Regions from separate parts of the Shinella sp. AETb1-6 genome, predicted to be linked through region 2. Evidence: riboswitches for the same ligand, from Rfam matches in the RefSeq annotation. Region 2 holds a riboswitch; the other holds the start of a gene.
The links. A riboswitch is a leader RNA that binds a small molecule or an ion and turns the genes downstream of it on or off. The one in region 2 is predicted to bind cobalamin.
Positions count from the first base shown of each region.

Region 1: another riboswitch for cobalamin. It lies ahead of bluB (5,6-dimethylbenzimidazole synthase); the one in region 2 lies ahead of GR158_RS00765 (CbtB domain-containing protein).

Region 1 is NZ_WUMM01000001.1:37,506-45,180, forward strand. It holds gene GR158_RS00160 (NADP-dependent malic enzyme) at 67-2,379, shown strand; gene GR158_RS00165 (ABC-F family ATP-binding cassette domain-containing protein) at 2,436-4,025, opposite strand; gene GR158_RS00170 (DUF2865 domain-containing protein) at 4,285-5,373, shown strand; gene bluB (5,6-dimethylbenzimidazole synthase) at 5,366-6,052, opposite strand; cobalamin riboswitch at 6,097-6,312, opposite strand; gene GR158_RS00180 (NAD+ synthase) at 6,385-7,675, opposite strand, start outside.
Region 2 is NZ_WUMM01000001.1:159,912-167,586, forward strand. It holds gene cobN (cobaltochelatase subunit CobN) at 1-1,722, opposite strand, end outside; gene cobW (cobalamin biosynthesis protein CobW) at 1,927-2,976, opposite strand; gene cobU (bifunctional adenosylcobinamide kinase/adenosylcobinamide-phosphate guanylyltransferase) at 2,980-3,504, opposite strand; gene GR158_RS00760 (CbtA family protein) at 3,506-4,291, opposite strand; gene GR158_RS00765 (CbtB domain-containing protein) at 4,304-4,480, opposite strand; cobalamin riboswitch at 4,527-4,893, opposite strand; gene GR158_RS00770 (peptidoglycan-binding protein) at 4,972-6,609, opposite strand; gene GR158_RS00775 (cobyric acid synthase) at 6,763-7,675, opposite strand, start outside.

The sequences.
Region 1 (7,675 bases), 120 kb from region 2:
AACTTCACCTCGCGGCGGTTTTGTGCCACGAAGGCCGCAACGAAAACAGAATATGGCAGGAGTATCATGAGCACCGGTGACAAACCGCGGACGCAGAACGGCCCCGCAAGCGGAGACATCGACCAGCAGGCGCTTTTCTTCCACCGTTATCCCCGTCCCGGAAAGCTCGAGATCACCGCCACCAAGCCGCTCGGCAACCAGCGCGACCTCGCGCTCGCCTATTCGCCGGGCGTCGCCGCGCCCTGTCTCGCCATCCGCGACGATCCGAGCACGGCCGCCGATTACACGGCGCGCTCCAATCTCGTCGCCGTGGTGTCCAACGGCACGGCCGTCCTCGGCCTCGGCAATATCGGCCCGCTCGCCTCCAAGCCCGTCATGGAAGGCAAGGCCGTCCTGTTCAAGAAATTCGCCGGCGTCGATGTCTTCGACATCGAGATCGACGCGCCGACCGTCGACCAGATGGTCGATGTCATCTCCGCGCTCGAGCCGACCTTCGGCGGCATCAACCTCGAGGATATCAAGGCTCCCGAATGCTTCGAAGTCGAGCGCCAGTTGCGCGAGAAGATGGACATCCCCGTCTTCCACGACGACCAGCACGGCACGGCCATCATCGTGGCGGCCGCCGTCCTGAACGGCCTTGAGCTTGCCGGAAAATCGCTCGCCGACGCCAAGATCGTGGCCTCCGGGGCGGGTGCTGCCGCGCTCGCCTGCCTCAACCAGCTCGTCGTGCTCGGCGCCAAGGTCGAAAACATCTGGGTCCACGACATCGAAGGCCTCGTCTACAAGGGCCGCGAAGCGCTGATGGACCAGTGGAAGGCCGTCTACGCGCAGGAGACCGACAAGCGCGCGCTGGCCGAAACCATCGACGGCGCCGACGTCTTCCTCGGTCTTTCGGCCGCCGGCGTCCTGAAGCCGGAACTGCTCGTGCGCATGGCCGAAAAGCCGCTGATCATGGCGCTCGCCAATCCCACGCCGGAAATCATGCCCGAAGAGGCGCGCGCCGCCCGCCCGGACGCGATGATCTGCACCGGCCGCTCGGACTTCCCGAACCAGGTCAACAACGTCATCTGCTTCCCCTACATCTTCCGCGGCGCCCTCGATTGCGGCGCGCGCACGATCAACGAGGAAATGAAGATGGCCGCCGTGCGCGCCATCGCAGCGCTCGCCCGCGAAGAGGTGTCCGACGTCGCCGCCCGCGCCTATTCCGGCGAAACGCCGGTCTTCGGCCCGAACTACCTCATCCCCTCGCCCTTCGACCAGCGGCTCATCCTGCGGATTGCGCCGGCCGTTGCGCGCGCGGCCGCCGAAACCGGCGTCGCCATGCGCCCGATTGCCGATTTCGACGCCTATCTCGACCAGCTGAACCGCTTCGTCTGGCGTTCGGGCTTCATCATGAAGCCGATCTTCGCGGCGGCGAAAAATGCCGAGAAGAAGCGCGTGATCTTCGCCGAAGGCGAGGACGAGCGCGTGCTGCGCGCCGCCCAGGTGCTGCTGGAAGAGGAAATCGCCAAGCCCATCCTCATCGGCCGCCCGCAGATCATCGAGACGCGCCTCAAGCGCTACGGCCTGCGCATTCGCCCCGACAGCGATTTCGAGGTCATCAATCCGGAAGACGATCCGCGCTACCGCGACTATGTGGACGACTATTTCCGCATCGTCGGCCGCAAGGGCGTCATCCCGGAAGCCGCGCGCACCATCGTGCGCACCAACCAGACGGTCATCGGTGCGCTGGCCGTCAAGCGCGGCGAGGCCGATGCGCTGATCTGCGGCGTCGAAGGGCGCTATGCCAAGCACCTGCGCGATGTCAGCCAGATCATCGGCAAGAAGCCGGGCGTGCTGGACTTCTCCGGCCTCAGCCTGCTGATCTCCCAGCGCGGCGCGACCTTCTTCACCGATACGTACGTCACCTTCAACCCGACGCCCGAGGAAGTCGCGGAAATGACGGTGATGGCGGCCAAGGAAATCCGCCGGTTCGGCATCACGCCGCGTGCCGCCCTCGTCTCGCACTCGAACTTCGGCTCGCGCGATTCCGACAGCGCCTACAAGATGCGCCGCGCGATGGATATCGTGCGTGAAATCGACCCGACGCTGGAAGCCGATGGCGAAATGCACGGCGATGCCGCGATTTCCGAAACGCTGCGCCAGCGCGTCATGCCGAACTCGACACTGTCGGGCGAAGCCAACCTGCTGGTCTTCCCGAACCTCGACGCCGCCAACATCACGATGGGCGTGGTCAAGACCATGACCGACAGCCTGCATGTCGGCCCGATCCTGCTCGGCGCCGCCCTGCCCGCCCATATCCTGTCGCCGTCGGCCACGTCGCGCGGCGTCGTCAACATGGCGGCACTTGCCGTGGTGGAAGCCTCCTACCCGGATTGATGCCGCAAGCGGCCTATCGAGACGGACGGCCGCCGGCAAACCGGCGGCCGTTTTCGTCAGGACGGTCCCGAAAGGCTGATCCTGCGCGTGATGCCGATCGCTTCCAGAAACGCCGCATCGTGGCTGACGACGACAAGCGCGCCGTCATAGGCCCGCAGGCCCGCCTCCACCGCCTCGATGGAATCGATATCCAGATGGTTCGTCGGCTCGTCCAGCACGAGCAGCGCCGGCGGCTGCCCGGCACCCAGCACGCAGGCGAGACCGGCCCGCAGCAACTGCCCGCCGCTGAGGCTTCCCGCCACCTGCAAGGCCGCATCCGCCCGGAACATGAAGCGCGCCAGGGCCGCCCGGCAGGCATTCTCGTCCGCCCCGGGATTGATCCGCCGGAAATTGTCGCGGATCGACAGGGCCGGGTCGAGCAGGCTCACCCGCTGGTCGAGCAGGGCGAGATCGGTGAAAAGGCGCACGCTGCCCTTCGCCGGTTGCAGGTCGCCCGTCAGCAGCGACAGGAGCGTGGTCTTTCCCGAACCGTTCGGGCCGGTGATGGCGATGCGCTCCGGCCCGGTGACGACGAGGGAGAAATCGCGGATAACCGGTTGCTCCGGCCGGTAACCGGCCGTGACATCCTCCATGCGCAGGACCACCCGGCTTGCCGGCAGGTGCGTCGGCGGCACGCTGACCGTCAGGGGCTGGAGCACTTCGATACGCGCGCGGGCCTTGGCGACGGCGTCGCCCACCTCCGCCTGCCGGCCTTCGGCAAGCCGCGCATTCGCACCGCCCGTCAGCTCGCTGCGCTCCTTCATGGCACCGAGAACGATGCGGGGGATATCGCCCCGCGCCCGCTTGCGGCGGCCGGCACTGTCCCTGCGAGCCTGCCGTTCGGCGATGGCTTGCATGGTACGCGCCACCTCGCCCGCATGCTTTTCCGCATCGGCGAGATCGCGATGGGCTGCGGCCAGTTCGAGCGCCTTGCGCTGCCGATAGGCGCTCCAGTTTCCACCATAGCTGCTGGCGCCGAGCGATGTCAGTTCGACGATGACGTCCATCGTCTCCAGCAATTCGCGGTCATGGCTGACGACCACCGAGCCGGCCCGCCAGCCCGCAAGCAGGTCGAGCACCGCCTGCCGGCCCTCACGGTCGAGATTGTTCGTCGGCTCGTCGAGCAGCAGGAAGTCCGGCTCCTGGAACACCAGGGCCGCAAGCGCCGCCCGGGTACGTTGCCCGCCCGACAAGGCCGAAAGCAGGGTGTCCGGGCCCGCCTGAAGCCCGAGACGCGCGAGCGCGGCTGAAAACCGCACCTCCACGGTCCAGTCGGCATCGGCAAGCGCGTCGGCGTCCGCCTCGCCGCGCTCCGCGCGGGCGATGAGGTCGAGCATATCGGCAATGCCGAAAAGATCGGCGACGGTCTCGCCAGCGGTGACCTGCACGGTCTGGCGCAGCACGCCAAGCGTGCCGTCGACGGTGATGGTCCCCGATTGCGGGACGAAGTCGCCCGTGACGAGCCTGAGCAGCGTCGTCTTGCCGACGCCATTGCGGCCGACAAGGCCGGTGCGCGCGGCGCCGAAGGTCAGGTCGAGATCGGAAAGAAGTGTGTGCCCGTCAGGCGTGGACCACGAGATTTTGGAAAGCGCGATGGAATGCGGCATGGATGCGGATATCCCCGATGACAAAACGAAGTCGATTTGTGGTCGGGTTGAAATCCATGAAGCACCATCCGGTCGGCATTGACGATGGCCGCAATCTAGGGGCTGACCAAGGCGGATGCAAGGCAGGCGGATATCGAGGCCGTTAATCACGAATGCCTGTCGGCGTTGCACTTGTCCCGGTGCGCCCTATGATAAGCTGACGAAGACCGGTTTTCGCCGGCCGTTTCGACATGCTCGAAGATCGATAGGGATCGATACCGTGAAGGGACGCAGTCGCTTCCTGTTTGCCGTCGCAACCGGCCTGTCGCTTCTTTTCTCCGGCGGCACGGCGTTGGCCGACGTGTGCCAGCGCCTGAAAGCGGAACTCGCAGGCCTCCCCAAGGTCGTGGTGGATACCGCGAACGCCCGCAAATACGCTTCCGCCATCGCCCGCCAGAACATCCAGCTGCGGCAGGCCAGGAGCGACCAGCGCCGCCTGCGCTGCTCCAGCGGCAGCATCATCGTGATCGGCGGCGCGAATGCCGATGCCTGCGCCACGCTCGCCACCGTGATCGTCAAGATGGAGCAGAACCTCCAGATCCTCGACAGCAAACGGCGTGACCTGTCGGGTGGCGGCACGTCGAAAGCCAGGCGCAACCAGTTGCTCTCCAGGCTCGAGGCCGAGGGCTGCAACGACGCGAAGGTGACGCCGGTTGCCGCGACCGAGCGCCTGCGCTCGCTCGACGACACGCGCACCCTGCCGCTGGGAACGACGCCCGAAGGCAGCGACCGGCTGCAATTGCGCTCGCTGGGCGGCAATGCCGGGCACGGGAGCCTGCGCACCGTCTGCGTGCGCACCTGCGACGGTGGCTTCTTCCCGATCTCCTCCAACGCGTCGCCGATGGATTTCCGCCGCGACCAGCAGGTCTGCGCCATGATGTGCCCGCAGACCGAGACGGAACTGTTCTACCAGGCGATGGGCCGCGGGCAGGAAACCGAGCAAATGACGTCCACGGTCACCGGCCGCGCCTATGTCGAATTGCAGAACGCCTTCGCCTACCGCACGCGCGATCTCTCCAAGCCCGGCGCCTGCGGCTGCAACCTTTCGGCCTACTATCAGGAAATGATCAAGCGCGAAAAGGCGGCCGGCGGGGAGACGACGACGGAAACGGCGCCCGATGGCGGGGCCGGCTCCGTAAGCACGATCCACACCCTGCCCCGCAAGGAAGAGGCGAAGGTTCCGGTCAAGGCTGCCGAGCGCGATTACGACCCGTCCAAGCAAAAGGTGCGCACGGTCGGCCCGGCCTTCCTGCCGGAAAACGAATCCGCGATCGACCTCGGCCGCCCGGCCGGTGCCGACGTCAACTGACGTCCGGCCAGCGCTCCTCGAAGACCAGTTCCTCCAGCGGCAGGCGCTGCCGCCAGCCCTTCACGGCCAGCTCCGGTTCACCATAGAGCTGATCGACGAAACCGACGCACAGCCAGGCGACGATCTCGATATGGTCAGGAATGCCGAGGATCGCGCGGATATCGCTATCGTGAAAGATGCTGACCCAGCCGACGCCCACCCCTTCCGCCCGCGCCGCAAGCCAGAGGTTCTGCACGGCACAGACGGTGGAATAGACATCCATGCGCGGATTGTGCGTTCGCCCCAGCACGACGGACCCTGCCCGTGTCGGATCGCAGGTCACGCAGATGGACAGCGGTGCCTTCAGGATGCCTTCGAGCTTCAGCGCGCGATAGCGTGCCTGCCGTTCGCCGGAAAACATCGCCTGCGCCTCGGCATTGGCTTTCAGGAAGGCCGCATGCACCGCCTGCCGGGTGGGCAGGTTACGCACGAGAAGGAAGTTCCACGGCTGCATGAAGCCGACCGACGGCGCATTGTGCGCCGCCTGCAACAGCCTGCGGACCAGATCGTCCGGCAAGGGATCGGGCAGGAACTGGTCGCGCACGTCGCGGCGTGTTTCGATGGCGCGGTAGACGGCCTGCCTCTCCTCACATGGAAAGGCATCCGCCCGGACCAGAGGGTCCCACGGTTCGGTTCGCATCGTCATCTCCCCAACAATGCGCAAAACCTGCCGCCGTCCGCGCGGTTCGGTCTATCTCGCCAGGCCGGTCTTCTGACTTCGGTTCACACGGCCTCGCCCTGCCTTCCCGGTTGAACAACCAGTGGCAAAACCCTGAATCGATTCAAGGTTTTATGGACAAGCCATCCCCGTCACAGCGTTGGGCACGTACCGGACCTGGGTTTCCCCGCACCGGTTTCCCGATTCTCCCGCAAGCGGGCACCTGACGGCCGGATTGTGCACGGCACGGCCGAACGATCAAGCCCGCAACACGAAATCTGCCGAAAGTCGCAAGCGGGCAGTCGCCCGTCTCGCTACCCCCGGTCGCGGAAGCGGTTGGTGATGGGGTAGCGACGGTCGCGGCCGAAGTTCTTGCGGGTGATCTTCACGCCGGGCGCCGACTGGCGGCGCTTGTATTCGGCGATATAGAGCAGGTGTTCGATCCGGTGGACGGTCGCCGCGTCGTGGCCGCGCGCCACGATCTCCTCCGTGCTCATCTCCAGCTCGACGAGGCATTCGAGGATGTCGTCGAGCACCGGATAGGGTGGCAGGGAATCCTGGTCGGTCTGGTTCGGCCGCAACTCTGCGGACGGCGCCTTGTCGATGATGTTGTGCGGGATCACCTCGCCGGTCGGGCCCAGCGCGCCCGGCGGCACATGCTGGTTGCGCCAGCGCGACAATGCGTAGACCTGCATCTTGTAGAGGTCCTTGATCGGGTTGAACCCGCCGTTCATGTCGCCGTAGAGCGTGGCATAACCAACCGACATTTCCGACTTGTTGCCCGTCGTGACCACCATCGAGCCGAACTTGTTCGAAATCGCCATCAGGATCGTGCCGCGCGTGCGGCTTTGCAGGTTTTCCTCGGTGATGCCTTCTTCCGTGCCCTCGAAGGTCTCCGACAGTGCCGAAAGGAAGCCGGTCACGGGCGCCTCGATCGGCACAATGTCGTAACGGCAGCCCAGCGCCTTCGCGCAATCGGCGGCGTCCTTGAGCGAATCCTCCGACGTGTAGCGGTATGGCAGCATCACGCAGCGCACGCGCTCCTCGCCCAGCGCATCGACGGCGATGGCTGCGCAGATCGCGGAATCGATGCCGCCGGACAGGCCGAGCACGACATTCTTGAAGCCGTTCTTGTTGACGTAGTCGCGGAAGCCGAGCAGGCAGGCGCGGTAATCCGCTTCCTCGCGCTCGGGAATGTGCGACACCGGGCCGCCGTCGCAGGCCCAGCCGTCGCCGTGCCGCTTCCACGTCGTGAGCGCGATGGTCTCCTCGAACTGGCTCATCTGGAAGGCCAGTGTCTTGTCGGCGTTGAAGGCGAAGCTCGCGCCGTCGAAGACAAGCTCATCCTGCCCGCCAAGCTGGTTGGCATAGAGGAGCGGCAGTCCGGTCTCGATGACCTGCTTCAGCACGACCTGGTGGCGGATATCGACCTTGCCGCGATAATAGGGCGAGCCGTTCGGCGACAGCAGGATTTCCGCGCCGCTTTCCGCCAGCGTCTCGCACACGCCGAGTTCGCCCCAGATGTCCTCGCAGATCGGAATGCCGAGGCGCACGCCGCGGAAGTTCACCGGTCCCGGCATCGCGCCCTGGTCGAAGACGCGCTTC
Region 2 (7,675 bases):
GATGCCGACCAGCGTCTCGCCGAAACGGGCGAGCGGCAGGGCAAAGACCTCGCCGGTCACGAAGGGATCGTCTTCCGGCGCGCCCCAGCGGCCGGTCATCTCCTGTTGAATCGATGTCGGAAGCGAAGCGAAGAAGACCTTGTAATGAGTGAGCGAAAGGGTTTCGCGGATTTCACGGCCGTCGTTCGCCGCATTGGTGGGGCCCGCCATGAGATGGGCGATCAGCGCATCGCCATCCTCCGGCAGGTCCGCCACCGCATAACCTTCCGCCGCCATGGCGCGCAGCACTTCCATCGTGCCGGCGGGCGTATCGAGGCCGACGCCGTTGCCGAGGCGGCCATCGCGGTTGGGATAGTTCGCCATGACGAGGGCGACCCGGCGTTCGGCCGGCGCGGTGCGCCGAAGCCGCGCCCACCCTGCGGCGAGCTTCGCAACGAAGCGGATGCGGTCCTCGACCGGATCGAGGCTGACGATGTTGGTCTCGACGCGCTCGTCGTACCGCGCGGCCGCCTTGAAGGAGACGGCGCGGGACAGAACCCGGCCATCGACTTCCGGCAGCGAGACGTTCATGCCGAGATCGCGCGCCGTGAGCCCCTGCCCCGACGCTTGCCACGCCTCGCGCGACGAGCCGGAGAAGACGACCTGCAACACCGGCGCACCGGTTTCGTCGAGCACCGTCGGCTTGCGGCCGGCGCCGGGCGCGGAAACGGCAAAGCTCGTGGCATTCAGCACGGCCTCCGGCCGGACCTCCGCAAAGGCGGCGCGGACGGTTTCGATGGAAACCGGCTCCTTGAGGCTGGAGACGAAGAGCGGCAGGGCGCGGATGCCCTCCGCCGCCAGCGCCTCGATCATCATTTCGACCGGGCGAGTTTCGCCGCTCTGGACATAGGCGCGGTAGAAGGCGATGGCGACGGTCGGACGGCCTGCTCCGCCGATACCCCCCTCCGGCCTGCCGGGGAATTCGCCTTCGGGTTCGCCAATAAGCCGAGGGCTCTCCCCCTTCCCCTTCTCCCCGGCGGGGAGAAGGTCGCGGCAGCGGGATGAGGGGGCGGCACCGACCGTCGCCGGGGTACAAGCCCCCTCATCCGGCCCTTCGGGCCACCTTCTCCCCGTGGGGGAGAAGGAGACGGGAGTCCCCGCAGACTCTTTTTGCCACGCTTCCACATCCACCACGCCGCGCCCCGGCCACCAGATGCCGGCCTTTTCGAGCGGCGTCGCCGGTGCCGGTTTCTCGCCGCCAAACACCACCGCATCGGCATAGGCGAGGAAACGGTCGGCATTTTCCGCCCCACCCTCGTTGAGATAGGCCCAGAGGTTCCGTCGGTCGGCATCCTCGATGCGGTTGAAGGGGATCAGGCCCTCATCGGGACGATCGTCGCCGGGCAGCGCGACGAGCTTGACATCGTTGGCGACAGCCGTCGCCAGCAGGGCTTCCAGCACGTAGCGGAAATAGCTCGCGCCGCCGAGCGCGCGGATGACGATGAGCCGGGCGTGCCGGGCCGTGCGCTCGATATAGGTATCGACCGACATCGGATGCGACAGCGTCGCGAGGCTCGCCAGACGAAGGCGCGTCTCACCGCCCCGCGCACGGTGGGCGGCGGCGATGGAGGCCAGTTCCGTATCGGCAGCGGAGAGGAAGAGGATATCGCCCGGCGTCTGACCAAGGTCGATCGCCTCCTTTCCGTCGGCGATGGTGCCCTTCTGGGCTAGCAGGAGATGCATGCAGCGCCTCCCTGCTGCGAGAGGACCGCCAAGGAGGCATACCCGCCTCTGTCACTTCGTGACATCTCCCCCACTCGGGGGGAGATTGAGCGGCGGCGTCCAGGCAAGACAGCGGGGCAAGCCGTCGCCTCATCCGATCTCCCCCCTTGTGGGGGAGATGGCCGGCAGGCCAGAGGGGGGTGCCGCCGCATGCTCATCCCGATATCACACCGCCGCGGCGATGGCGGCGCGCACGGCGGCCTCATCCATGTCGTGCAGGCCGATGACGACGAGGCGGGTGCCGCGGGTTTCGCCCGGCGCCCAGGCGCGCTCGAAATAGCTGTCGATGCGGCTGCCCACCGCCTGGATGAGCAGGCGCAGCGGCTTGCCGGGCACATCGGCAAATCCCTTGACGCGCAGCACGTCGTGCTCGGCGATCACGCCCTTGAGGCGCTCGATGAAGGCCGACGGATCGGCAAGCGCCGGCAGTTCGACGACGAAGCTGTCGAATTCGTCGTGGTCGTGTTCCTCGCCGTTCTCGTGTTCCAGTTCATGGTGCGACTTGCGGTTGGCGATGTCGTCTTCCGTGCCGACGCCGAGGCCGAGCAGCACGGCGGCGGCCACGTCCCCGTTCTTCGCCTCGATCATCGAAGGCTTGCGGGCGGTGCGCGAGGCGACTTCGTCGCGCACGGTCTGGATACCGGCGGCGTCGAGCAGATCGGTCTTGTTGAGCACGATGAGGTCGGCAGCGGTCAGCTGGTCCTCGAAGAGCTCTTCCAGCGGGCTTTCGTGGTCGAGATTGTCGTCCTCGACGCGCAGCGCGTCGACCCTGTCATGGTCGTCGGCGAAACGGCCGGCCGCGACGGCGGCGCTGTCGACCACGGTGATGACACCGTCGACCGTCACCTGCGTCTTGATTTCCGGCCAGTTGAAGGCGGCGACGAGCGGCTGCGGCAGGGCAAGGCCGGAGGTCTCGATGACGATATGGTCCGGGCGGTTCTCCCGCTCCAGCAGCTTCGACATGGTGGGGATGAAGTCGTCGGCCACGGTGCAGCAGATGCAGCCGTTGGTGAGCTCGATGATATCGTCCTCGGTGCAGGCTTCCGCGCCGCAGCCCTTCAGCACGTCCCCGTCGACGCCGAGATCGCCGAACTCGTTGATGATGAGCGCGATGCGCTTGCCGCCGGCATTCTGCAGGAGGTTGCGGATCATCGTCGTCTTGCCGGCCCCGAGGAAGCCGGTGATGACGGTGGCGGGGATCTTCTGTTGCAGCATGGCTCAACCCTTCATTTTCAGCGGCAGTCCTGCCGCAACGAAATACACTTCCGGTACGAGCGCCGCCACCTGCTGGTGGAGCCGCCCGGCATGGTCGCGAAAGTCGCGCGCCATGCGGTTTTCAGGCACGATGCCCAGGCCGACCTCGTTCGAAACGAAGACAAGACGGCCCGGCGCCTGTGCGATGGCCGACAGGAGGCCGGCGAATTCCTGCGCGATGTCGCGTTCCTCCAGCATCAGATTGGTGAGCCAGAGGGTCAGGCAATCCACGAGGACCGCACGGTCCGCACGCGCGACATCGGTTATCCGGGCCGCGAGCGCAAGCGGTTCCTCATGCGTTTGCCAGCCGTCGCCGCGGTCTTCCCGGTGCCTGGCGATGCGTTCACGCATCTCGTCATCCCAGGCGCGGCCGGTGGCGATATAATGACGCGAAAGGCCGGTCTCGGCGACCAGCCTTTCGGCAAAAGCGGATTTTCCGGAACGCGCACCGCCCAGAACCAGGACGGCTCCGGGCGATGTCAGCGTCATATCAGGCAGCCTTGGCGATCTTTTCGTTGGCAAAGCCCAGCGAAAGGCCGAGCACGATCCAGAAGAACAGCGTCGTGGCAAGGGCCGCGACGGCGAACTCCGCACCGAGAACGGCCGGAACCGCGCTGGAAATGTCCGACGGCTGCGGCGCGCCATAGACCTGCGGCGCGGCAATCAGCACCACCCCGGCGATCTTGGCCACGATGCCCGGCTTGAGGAACAGCAGGTAGAGCCCCGCCGCCGACAGCACGACCGCTGCAACCCACCAGATCTGACGCTGCGTCAGGTCCGCGGCCGGGAAGCCCGGCAGTTCCGGCGGCAGGCCGATGGCCGGCAGCATATGCACGGCAAGCCAGCCCGCAGCACCCCACAGCGCCCCGTTGGCGACCGTGATCGGATGGCCGGAGACAAGGCTGAAACCGGCAAGCAGCAGCGCGAAGCCTGCTCCCGTCACAAGGTTGGCCAGCAGCGTGCCGGAGAACCGGCTCATGCCGAACATGATGCCACCGTCTTCATGACCTTCGGCATCGTGGGCGTAGGCGACGGAGACAGGCGACAGGTAAGCTGCGACGTCGAGGACGACGGCGCCCAAGGATGAATGCTCATGCGTTGCGGCGGCGCCATCGGTGGACGGCGTGGTGCCTTCGGTGGCGGGGGCCGCCTCATCGCCTTCGAATTCTTCGGCGTGAAGGATGAGCGGCACGACGCGGGCCTCCTGGGCGGCCGTCATCAGGACGCCAGAGAAGAGCCCGGCCACCAGGGCGGCCAGGAGATAACGAACGATCATGTCAGAAACTCCTTAGTGGCAGGGAAAGCCGTAGGAGTGACGCGTATCGTGCGCGGTGTCGTGCAGCACGGCCGAATTGGCAAGGCCGGCGCCGAAGACGAGGAACCCGCCGAGCAGCAGCGCGAGAACGCCGGCGACAAGGCGATCGCTCGCGGAAAGCGTGATAGAAGACGTATTGGAAACAGCCATGACAACCTCCGTGCAGGCACCGGGGAAGCCCCTCCCCAGGTCGGGCGATATGCCCTCATTGGCTGGCAGGTCTCCTGGCTCGCAGCGTCCGGCGCATCAGCGCCTTCGGGCCACCCTCACCTTCCCAGGTCTCTTCACATCACGCAGGCGGACGATTCGTAGAAAAAGAGGCGTCCAGCCCCGGCTATCGTGATGCCACCCAGTGGCTTTTCCGGTCGGTGGGCGTTTCGCGCTTCAAGGACACCATTGCCCTCCCGCCCGCGAAATTCCTCCCTCCGGATGGGCGTCCCTCGCTGCTCTACAGTCGCGGGGTCGGCCGTGATTGCAGCGCCCTGATTGGGTCCGCCGCGTCACATTCCCATTTACTCACCGGTCCGTTTCCGGACCAGAGAACCATCCAATAGTCGGATGATTATGCCGCCGGCCGCCACAAGTCAATCGACAGCCAGCGGCATGGCCTGTGCCGAAAACGCCGGCCGGCCGTCGCAAACTCAATAGCCGGGGATGATCACCACGCCGCCGCGCCGGCGGTAGTAGCCGTCATCGCCGTAATAGGGGCCATCGTAATAGCCGTCGACCGGGCCTTCGAGCACATCGTATTCGCGCTGGTAGCGGCGCTCGCGGCTGGCCTGGCGTGCCTCGGCGAATTGCGCGGCCTGGCGCAGGGCAGCGAACTGCCGGCGTGAAAGATAGCCATCGGCGCGGTAGCCGGACGCACCCTGCCATGCGGCGATCGCCGCGCGGGTGCGCGGGCCGAAGACACCATCGGCGCCATAGGTGCTGTAGCCCAGCGCGCTCAGCCAGCGCTGCGCCTGGACGCGCGTCGAGCGCTCCATATAGGCTTCACGCGGATCGACGACGGGGCGCTCCTCGACCAGGCGCTCGGTTTCCACCTTCTGTGTCGGGGTGGTCGAAAGGGCGGCCATCCGTTCGCGCGCATCCGATGCATAGCGGCCGCGCGGATAGGCATCGAGATAGGCCTGGAAAGCCTGCCGCGAGCCGGCGACCACCGCCTTCTGGAAGGTGTCTTCCTCGCGCTTGGCCGCAGCGATCCTGTCGGCCTCCGCGCCGTCGCGCGTTGCCGTTGCCGGGCCACTGGTGGTGGCGCGCTTCTGGGCGGCCTCGGCCTCCTCGGCACGCTTCCTGGCCTCGGCGGCAAGGCGAGAGGCTTCGGCGGCCTTGGCCTCGGCTTCCGCCGCAGCCTTGGCGGCCTCCGCCTTCAGGCGCTCCAACTCGCGCGTCTTTTCCTCAGCCAGCTTGCGGGCGGCTGCCGCCTCCTGCTCCAGCCGGGTCTTTTCGGCAGCCGCGGCTTTTTCCGCTTCCAGCCGCTTGGCCTCTTCGGCACGGGCGGCCGCGGCTTCGGCAGCGCGGGCATTCGCCTCGGCCTCGGCGCGGGCCTTCTGGGCCGCGGCGGCCTCGTCGGCCTTGCGGCGCTCAGCCTCGGCCTGTACGCGCGCCGCCTCGTCCGCCTTGGCCTTTTCGGCTGCAGCGGCGGCTTCCTTCTTCACGCGTTCGGCTTCTGCAGCCTTCTCTGCCGCCAGCCTGCGTTCATCGGCCGCCTTCCTGTCCGCCTCCGCCTTGAGGCGGGCAGCTTCCTCTGCCCGCGCCTTTTCGGCGGCTGCGGCTTCGGCCTTCGCCTTTTCCTCGGCGGCGGCCTTTTCCGACGCAAGCTTGCTGGCCGCGGCAGCGGCCGCCTCGGCCTTCGCCGCTTCGGCTTTCGCCTTTTCGGCCTCGGCGGCCTTGCGGGCGTCCTCCGCCTTGGCCTTCTCCGCATCGGCAATGCGCTTGGCCTCTTCAGCCGCCTTCGCCTCCTCGGCCTTCGCCTTGGCGGCGGCATCGTCGGACGCCGTCGTCGCCGGCTTCGCATTGCCCGCGGCCTTCAATTCGGCGATACGCAGACGCGCCATCGAGGCGAACGTGCCGTTGGGATACTGTTTCAGGTAGTTTTCAAACTGCGTGACATCGCTGCCGGAAGACGCTTTCTGCCAGAAGGCGAATTCCTCCTCCCAGCGCTTGCCGGCATTGGTGGTTTCCTTGGCCGTCTGGGCGAAGGCAGCCAGCGGGAAACCGGCGAGCGACAGCCCGACAAGGCCCACCAGAACAGATCGAGCAAGAGGTCCAGAACCCATCAAATCACCCTTTCGGATCGCACAACGGCGTCGGCACCCGCAGAGCGGGCATGATAGTGTCCCTCCTTACACCGAAATCAGGCGCAACTTTGGTGCGGCCGCGACCGACAGTGGAGAAACCCGATGGCTGAACGTTTCAGGCCGGCAGTTTAATCAGCGGATGCCCATAAGGCTGTCGAGCCAGCGCGGATCCAGCACGGCCGCAAGCTCGGCCGCCACGCCGTCGAGTGCCGCATCGACGCCGGCCCGGTAATCGAAACCGCCGCCCTCGATGCCGAAATCCGCAAGCAGCTGCGCCCGGTAGGCATCGCTCGAAAGCAGGCCGTGCAGATAGGTTCCCATCACGCGGCCATCCGGCGAGACCGCGCCGTCCGGCCGGCCGTCTATGCTGACGGAGGGACGCAACGCATCCGGCCCCGTGGTGCGGCCGAGGTGGATCTCGTAGCCTTCGAGCGGCACATCATATTGCAGGGAGCGGGCGTCGCTGTTGCGCACGGTCTTCTCCGGCGCCATTTCCGTCTCGACCGCAAGCAGCCCGAGCCCTTCGACCTCCCGCTCGCCGCCTTCGATGCCGAGTGGATCGGTCACGCGGCGGCCGAGCATCTGATACCCGCCGCAAATGCCGATGACGCGGCCGCCGCGGCGCATATGAAAGGAAAGATCCCGGTCCCAACCTGCGGCGCGGAAATCGCGGAGGTCCGAAATGGTGGATTTCGAGCCCGGAAGGACGACAAGGCCGGCATCGGCCGGCAGCGCCTCCCCCGGCCGAACGAAAACGAGATCGACCTGCGGTTCAGCCTTCAAGGGGTCGAGATCGTCGAAATTGGCGATGCGCGGCAGCACGGGCACGGCGACCTTGAGCGCCCCGCCGCCGCCCTTCGCCAGACGCTCCAGCACGACGGAATCCTCTGCCGGCAGGCGCGCGGCATCCTTCAGCCAGGGCACGACACCGAAACATGGCCAGTCGGTGAAGCGGCCGATTTCGGCAATGCCGCTGTCGAACAGCGTGACATCGCCCCGGAACTTGTTGATCAGATAGCCGGTGACCATGCGCCGGTCCTCGTCC